DNA from 2 places in the Mycolicibacterium sp. XJ662 genome. Region 1 is predicted to be linked to the other one. Evidence: predicted binding sites of a transcription regulator. Region 1 holds the regulator's gene; the other holds the start of a gene.
What was found. The regulator LexA, encoded in region 1, represses DNA repair genes until DNA is damaged. The targets are predictions, from matches to a motif close to CGAACANNTGTTCG.
Positions count from the first base shown of each region.

Region 2: a site for LexA is predicted at 1,808-1,821, ahead of ABQE93_RS25610 (HNH endonuclease signature motif containing protein). Genes of this name have one in related genera too.

Region 1 covers NZ_JBEFTL010000004.1:413,339-417,537, reverse strand. The annotation lists gene ABQE93_RS15560 (proteasome assembly chaperone family protein) at 1-164, shown strand, start outside; gene ABQE93_RS15555 (PhzF family protein) at 239-925, shown strand; gene nrdR (transcriptional regulator NrdR) at 942-1,409, opposite strand; gene ABQE93_RS15545 (LysM peptidoglycan-binding domain-containing protein) at 1,570-2,019, opposite strand; gene lexA (transcriptional repressor LexA) at 2,226-2,927, shown strand; gene ABQE93_RS15535 (LGFP repeat-containing protein) at 2,924-4,199, opposite strand, start outside.
Region 2 covers NZ_JBEFTL010000015.1:5,741-9,939, forward strand. The annotation lists gene ABQE93_RS25605 (alpha/beta hydrolase-fold protein) at 1-310, opposite strand, end outside; gene ABQE93_RS25610 (HNH endonuclease signature motif containing protein) at 412-1,803, opposite strand; gene ABQE93_RS25615 (molybdopterin-dependent oxidoreductase) at 2,112-3,872, shown strand; gene ABQE93_RS25620 (hypothetical protein) at 3,930-4,148, shown strand; gene ABQE93_RS25625 (PE family protein) at 4,159-4,199, opposite strand, start outside.

The DNA.
Region 1 (4,199 bases):
AGTACGATGCGTTCGTCGCGGCCCAGGAGAACCGGTCGCTGCTGGCGCGTGACGAGGAGCTGCCCAGCGGCGACGAGCTCGGCGCCGAGTTCGAACGGTTCCTCGCTCAACAGTCCGACGACAAGTCCAGGGATCCCTTCCAGGACGGCGACGACACCCGCTAGCGCCACCCGGGCGCCCAGACCACCTCACCGTCGGGGGCGGCCGACGCGAGGAGAGCACAAAGTAGCATCGGCGCATGGCCATCGACGTGACCGTGTTGCGGGTGTTCACCGACCGCGACGGCAAGCACGGAAATCCGCTCGGTGTTGTCGACGCCGGTGCCGTGGACCCTGACGATCGGCAACGGATCGCCACCCAATTGGGTTACAGCGAAACCGTGTTCGTCGAAGGTCCGCAGCCGGGAACCAACACCGCACACGCCCGCATCTACACACCGGGCACCGAGATGCCCTTCGCCGGGCATCCGACGGTCGGCGCCGCGTGGTGGTTGCGCGAACAGGGCACCCCGATCCACACCCTGCGGGTCCCGGCCGGCATCGTCCAGGTGAGTTACGACGACGACCTGACCGCGGTCAGCGCACGTTCGGAGTGGGCGCCGGAGTTCGCGATCCACGACATCGCCTCGACCGAGGAGTTGCTGGACGCCGACCCGGCGGACTATCCCGACGACGTGAACCACTACCTGTGGACGTGGCTCGACCGGGACGAGGGGGTGGTGCGGTCGCGGATGTTCGCGACCGACCTAGGCGTGCCCGAAGACGAGGCCACCGGCTCCGCGGCCGCACGCATCACCGACTACCTCAGCCGAGACCTGACCATCGTGCAAGGCAAGGGGTCCGAGATCTACACCCAGTGGAGCGCCGAGGGTTGGGTGCGCATCTCGGGACGCGTGGTCAGCGACGGTCCCCGCCAGATCGACTGAGCGTCGGCGCCAGGGCTCAGCCGGCGGACGGCTGGGGAGCCTCACGATGGGCCCGCAGCGCTTCGATCTCGCGTTCGAAGTCTTCCGCTGAGCTGAAACCCCGGTACACGGAGGCGAACCGCAGATAGGCGACCTCATCGAGCTCGCGCAGCGGACCCAGAATGGCGAGCCCGACCTCATGGCTGGGCACCTCAGGGCCGGCCGCCCGCACGGTGTCCTCGACCTGCTGGGCGAGCAAGTTCAACGCGTCATCGTCGACCTGGCGGCCCTGACAGGCGCGCCGGACGCCGTCGACGACCTTTTCGCGGCTGAACGGCTCGGTGACCCCGCTGCGTTTGACCACCGCGAGCACCGCCGTCTCCACCGTGGTGAACCGCTTGCCGCACTCCGGGCAGGAGCGGCGTCGGCGGATGGCCTGGCCTTCGTCGGTCTCGCGGGAATCGACCACCCGCGAATCGGGATGGCGGCAGAACGGACAGTGCATCACCGCTCCTTCGCCACGCCAACACACGACTACCTGGGACGACTCCGAGCGTACCTGCGCCGCACCGCGATGGCCCAGCGCCGGGGCGAATCGGGCATACCTGGCCGAGATGTCAACGAACACCGGTGTGCGGCACCTCTTTTCAGCGCCCACGATGTCGTCAGCCGACCGGCGTGATGAGCGTCTGGCCCGCGTCCAGCACCGCGGAGTCGAGTTCGTTGAGCTCACGGATCCGTTCCACCACCGCGCCGACCGGCGCGTCCGGCGCCACCCGCGTAGCCACCTGGTTCAGCGTCTCCCCGGTGTGCACCTGCACCACCGCGAGCCGATCCGGCACCGCGGCGGGGTTACCGACGACCCCGCCGAACTGCGCGACCAGTCCGAGCCACACCGTGATCGCCGCTGCGATCAGCGCGAGAACCACCGTGGTGGCCGGGGTGATCGGGCGGCGCCGATGCGGTGCCCGCGACACCACCACACCGGTCCCCCGGTACCTGATCGGCGCCCCGCCTGGCCGCCGGGTCGGCCGCCTCCGTCGCGCGCCGGACGGCCGGACACCCGGCCTGACCGCGGGAGCCGCTGAATTCTTCCGGGTCTCGATGATCGTCATCTGCCTGCCTTCCAGCTCGCGTCATTCGCTCTTGTGTTCGAAGATAGTCGATCACATGTTCGATTAATAGAACGTGTGATCGAACTGTTGCAAACGATAGCGAGGCGGTCTGACAAATCCCGGCGCGCGAATGCCGCTCCGCTTGTTCGCGACACGCGTCGAACACATGTTTGATTAATCGTCGGTGGCGCGTTACATTCGGCGCCATGGATTCCAGCAGCGATTCCCCCGGCGATACCGACAACACCGGTGCGCGCCGACGGCCCGATACGGGTCTGACCGAGCGTCAGCGCACCATCCTCGAGGTCATCCGCGCCTCGGTCAGCACCCGCGGATATCCGCCGAGCATCCGCGAAATCGGTGATGCGGTCGGCTTGACGTCGACGTCGTCGGTGGCTCATCAGCTGCGCACGCTGGAACGCAAGGGCTATCTGCGCCGCGACCCCAACCGGCCCAGGGCCGTCGACGTACGGGGGGTCGACGACCACGTGACGCCCGCCGTCACCGAGGTGGCAGGCTCGGACGCGCTACCGGAGCCGACCTTCGTGCCGGTGCTCGGGCGCATCGCCGCGGGTGGGCCGATCCTGGCCGAGGAGGCCGTCGAGGATGTCTTCCCGCTGCCGCGTGAGCTGGTCGGCGAGGGGTCGTTGTTCCTGCTCAAGGTCGTCGGGGAATCGATGGTGGACGCCGCGATCTGCGACGGGGATTGGGTGGTCGTCCGTCAGCAGAACGTCGCGGAGAACGGTGACATCGTGGCGGCGATGATCGACGGCGAAGCAACGGTCAAGACGTTCAAACGCACCAGCGACCAGGTGTGGCTGATGCCCCACAATCCGGCGTTCGACCCGATCCCCGGTAACGAGGCGGCCGTGCTCGGCAAGGTCGTAACCGTGATCCGTAAGGTCTAGTCGGCCCGGACGAAGCCGTTCGCGCGCGCGAATTCTTCGCTGGTGAACCAGATTTCGGCCCGCGTATCCTCATAGCCCACGGTGCCGGGTAGCCAGTACCGGCCCGACTGGGTGTCGGCCTTGATCGGATAACCCTCCGGCGCGTCGTTGGAGTCGTCGAGGGGCAGGCGGAACGCCGGGTGTGCGGGCTCGGGCTCGTCGGGGTCGATGCGGGCGTGCCGGCCGGTGTCGGTCAGCGCGCTGTGTTCGGCCTCCGTGGGCACCCGCGTCGGCGCGGTGTCGACGTTGTCGGGGTCTTCCTCGTCGAACTCCGCGGCCAACGGTTCGTCCTCGGCTTCGGGTTCTGGTTCCGCGCCGACGTCGACGGGCGGTGGCGCTTCCCACGGGCTCGACGACACCGGCTCGCCGGTGGCAGCCTCGTCGCTCGGCGACGACAGCGAGTCCAAGCCCTCACGCGCGTAGCGGTCGCCGAACAGCGCCGCGTCGTAGTCGTCGCCGAACACCCCGGGTTCCGGGGCGTCCGCTGCGCTGTAATCGGGTACGTCGTCGTCTCCGGCGCTGTACAGGGGTGCGACGTCGTCGTCCCCGGTGCTGTACAGAGGTGCGGCGTCGTCGTCTGCGCCGAACCGGTCCTGCTCGTACCCGCCGTCGTCCAACCCGTCGCGGCGAAGTGCGAACTCGTCGTCACCGCCGCCGCGGCGGTTGCGCAGCGTCGCAAAGACCACCAACCCGATGAGTATCAGCGCGGGCACGATGGCCAGCAGCCACCACCAGCTCCACTGAAAACCGTTGCCGTCGTTACCGGTTGCGCCTTGCGCCGGCGGGGGCGCGGCGGGCGCGGTCGCGCCCGGTACGTCCATCCCGGCCAGTTGCGTCGCCAGGTTGGCCGGCTCGGTGGTAAACGAGTTCGTCGACCGGTCCCACGAGATGGCGCCCTCGCTGAACCGCTGCGTGATGACGTCGCCGTCCTCGGTCTGATCGGCCGTGGGAGCCCCGAGCGGCCCCTCGCCGCCGCCCAGTTCGGCCCATGCCGCGTTGATCGGGCCGCGCACGATGACCGCACCGTAATCGGGGGTCCAGAAGATGACCGGCTTGTCCTCGGCGGCGAACGTGCTCATCCGGCTGTTGGTGATGCCGCCGTCGACCTCGCCGGTGACCGGGAACCCGAGATCGCCCTCGGGCCCTCCGACACTTTCGTATTTGTCGAGCACCTGACCGGTCAGGACGTTCGCACCGGTGTCCGGTGAGTAGAAGATCTTGCCGCCTGCGAAG
Region 2 (4,199 bases), on a different contig from region 1:
TGTCCGGCACGATCAGCTCTTGACCCGGGCTCACGGCGTCGGACTCGGTGACCCCGCTGGAGCCGGCGATCAAGCGGGACAGGTCCGGATCCCCATAGAACCTTTGCGCCAACGCGGGCAGCGTGTCTCCGGCGACCACGCGGTAGCGGGTGAAGTCGGGGAAGATGAGTTGCTGTCCCACGGCGATTACGTCGGGGTCGGCGACCCCGCTGGCGGTGGCGACCAGCCGATACAGCTTCGCGTCGCCATAGAAGCGCAACGCCAACGCCGCCAACGTTTCCCCGGCCACCACGGTATGCGCTCTGATCATGACTACCCTCCTACGGCGGTGACTGCTCTGGCTCCGATTATCCGCCTCTCGGCGCCCGGTTTGCGGGGCTAAAAGGCTATGGACATGCGTGAGCCCCACCGCTACGGGACGTCCTCGTCATCGTCGTCGGGCAACAGGTATCGCTCCGGAAAGTGATAGTTGTTGACGCGGGTTTGGCCTGTGTCGAGATGCGGTGGCGGGAGCCACTCGGTGCGACCGTCTGCGCGTTTGCGGGTGGTCCAGCCGCCTTTTTCGACAAGCCGGTTGTCGGGGCCGCAGGCGAACGTGAGGTTGTTGATGTCAGTGGTTCCGCCATCGGCCCAGCCGTCCACATGGTGAACTTGGCTCCAGTAACCGGGGACCGTACATCCCGGTCGCGAACATCCGCGTTCCCTGGAGTGCAACAGAATTCGCTGTCCCGGCGACGCGAAGCGTTTGGTGCGACCGAGGTAGAGCGCTTCTTCGGTGTGCTTGTCGAAAACCGCAAGGTAGTGATACGCGTGGCTGGCCAGCCGGATCAAATCCCTCATCGGCAGCAGCGATCCGCCCCCGGTGACCGCGTGGCCGGCCCCGTATTGCAGCTCTTGCAGTGTCGTGGACACGATGACGGTGGCCGGTAAGCCGTTGTGCTGCCCCAATTGCCCCGATGCCAGCATCGCGCGGCCGATCGCCTTGAGTGCATCGTGCCTGCGTTGGCTCGCCGTGCGAAAGTCGGCCGCCTTCGCGTCGGCATCGGGTTCCCCGTCCACACGCGGGTTCTCGTCATCGGGGTTGCACATACCTGGAGCGGCGAGCTTGGCGAAGCCTGCCTCGAGATACGCGCGCGCTTCGGGGTCCAAACAGCCGCTGACTCTGCTCATCCCGTCGGGGCCCGGCTCGTGAATGTCGAACCCGCGTTTGCGCGCCTGCTCGTGGTCGCTGGGCGGCGCACCGTCCTGGTCGGCCAGGTGAGCCAACTTATCGGCGGACTTGCGCAGCTGCTCCGGCCCGAGCCCGCTGGCCAGATCCGCGAGATGCGCCTCCAATGCGTCGCACAGGTCAGCCGGGACATAGGAGGGCAGGTTGTCGAAGAATTTGGTGATGATCCGCAGATGTTCCTCGCCGACGTCGCCGCGTTGCTGAGCGGCCGCGACGTTTGGGAACTTCGGCTCGAGCGGCTCTCCGGTCAAGGTATGTCGCGGACCGAGCCGGCCGGCGTCTTTGATGCGCTGGTTTGCGGCCTTCGGCGTGATGCGCAGCGCGGTCGCCAACACGTTGCCTAATGATGTGCCACCCAATGCGCGCGGATCGGCTTCGTCCGCCAGTGCGCTGACCAACCGGTGCTGGACGGCCGGCGCGCGGCGCAGGTTGCGTTCCAGCCTGACGATCAGCGCCAGTTTCTCGGAGTCCGTCATCACGTCGAACGGCAGGTCGAGCACCGCGTCGAAAGCAGAGTCGAGCTGATCGAAGGCCGCCACGATGGCCTCCCGATTCGACACCACACCCGAACTCATGAATCGAACACTAGTTCGAAGCACCGACAGAATTGCCCGGGTTGGGACTGGAGGAACCACTGTGACGCAAGGGTTTACGACGGGAGGCGGCGCGCAGCCGCCGAGACCGTATGCGGTGGCGACGACTCCCGTGTGCAACATCACATCGGCCATAGGTGCAGTTCAGGCTGCCGTTGAAGCCGTTACCAACAGAGGTACAGCCAGTACACAGCCACGGTCCAGCCCGCGGGTGTTTGACGGAAGTGTGCGGCGTACTGCCGCCAACCTGGAGGTGGAGCGTGACAAGAGTCCAACGTCCCGCATCGGCCATGCCGCCGCGGACCCTGCTGGATCACCATGAACCCGAAGGGGTTTTCCGACAGCGCGTCGACGTCACCGAGTTCGCCGGCGGTATTGGCCAGGTGCCAGCCCAGGCGCCGGCGGTGCGGATCGGGCGCAGGTGGGTCAACGTCCTGTGGCTTGTTCTTCTCGCGGTCGTCGGGCTCGTCATCGTCATCGCAATCGCGCAGCAGCTGCGAACATTCGGTTGGGTGCAGAGCTTCATCGCGCGGTACCCCGGCACCTCGCCGAGCTACGCCACACCGGTCGACACGGGGTTTCCCGCGTGGCTGCGCTGGCAGCACTTCTTCAACATCGTCTTCATGATGTTCATCATCCGGTCGGGGGTGCAGATTCTTGCCGATCATCCACGGCTGTACCTGAACTCGGGTTGTCGTCCGGGATCGGAATGGTTCCGGATGAGCCATCCGGTGCCAGCCGACCGTACGGACAAGAGCGACCCGCGGCGGGTGTGGACATCAAAGGACGACGCGGTGTCGCTGCCCAAGCAACTGGGCATCCCGGGGTTTCGCCACTCGATCGGCTTGGCTCGGTGGTGGCACTTCAGCTTCGACCTACTGTGGCTGATCAACGGCGCGATCTTCTACGTGCTGCTCTTCAGCACCGACCAGTGGCAGCGGCTGGTGCCGCAGTGGACCGTGTTTCCCAACGCCCTGTCGACAGCCATTCAATATGCGTCGCTGAACTTTCCGGCCAACGAGGGGTTCGCCGAGTACAACGGCCTGCAGGTCCTCGCGTACTTCATCACCGTGTTCATCGCCGCGCCATTGGCGCTGGCCACCGGGTTGCTCCAGGCTCCGGCCGTCGCGGCGCGATTCGGGACGGGACGTGGTCCGTTGAACCGACAAGTCGCGCGGACCATCCACTTCATCGTGCTGATCTGGATGCTGGTCTTCATCGCCAGCCACGTCGCGATGGTGTTCCTCACCGGCGCCGTCGCAAACCTCAACCACATGACGCTGGGCACGGACACGCAGTCCTATTGGGGCCTCGTTATTTTCGCGCTGGCCGCGCTGGTGGTGACCGTGCTCTGGCTGATCGCCACCCCCGTGACGCTTCGCTATCCGAGAGCCGTGCAGCTCACCGGACGATTCATCGTCGGCTGGGCCAAGGCATGGATGGAACGCACGCATCCCAAGGCCACTTATCGCGAGAAGGACATCACGCCGTACTTCTGGGCTAACGGCCGGCTACCGGACTCCGAGCACTGGCGCCAGCTACGGGCCGACGGGTGGTCGGACTTCACCCTCCGCATCACCGGCTTGGTCGAGAACCCGGTGGATTTGTCCTATCGCCAACTCCTGGCGCTGCCCAAACATGAACAGATAACCCAGCATTACTGCATCCAGGGCTGGTCGGGAGTGGCGAAATGGGCCGGGGTCCGCATGCGCGACATCATCGACATCGTCCGGCCGCTCCCGACGGCGCGTTGGGTGGTGTTCTACTCGTTCGCCAACGGAGCTGAACCGGGCACTGGCCGGTACTACGACTGCCACCGCATCGAGCACATGCGCGAACCGATGGCCCTGCTCGCCTACGAAATGAACGGTGAACCGCTAACCGATCTGCACGGCGCACCGCTGCGCCTGCGCAACGAACTCGAACTCGGCTTCAAACAGGTCAAGTGGATCGAGGCCGTCGAGTTCGTCGAGAGTTTCAAAGATGTCGGATGGGGTCACGGCGGCTACAACGAAGACCACGAGTACTTCGGATACCGGATGCCGATCTAGTTGTGCCATAACAAATCAGGAGGTATGGAGATGATACTCAAATCAATCGTAGGGCTGGTGATCGCAGCGGTAGCGATCGCTCTGGCGCCGGTCGCACAAGCCGCTGAGCCGGCGGTACAACCCGTCGCCGATCAACAGATCGAGCCGGCACCGATGAAATGCACGTCGACGCGCGCCGGTAGCGTCTGCGTTTCACCGGGCAACGCACAGATCAACGACGCCCCGCCGTTCGTCAACAACTACCCGATGTACGGGTTGTACCCCTGGATATTGTGACCTCGTCGGGTCAGCCGTCGGCGCCGTCGCTTCCGCCCGGACTTCCCCCCT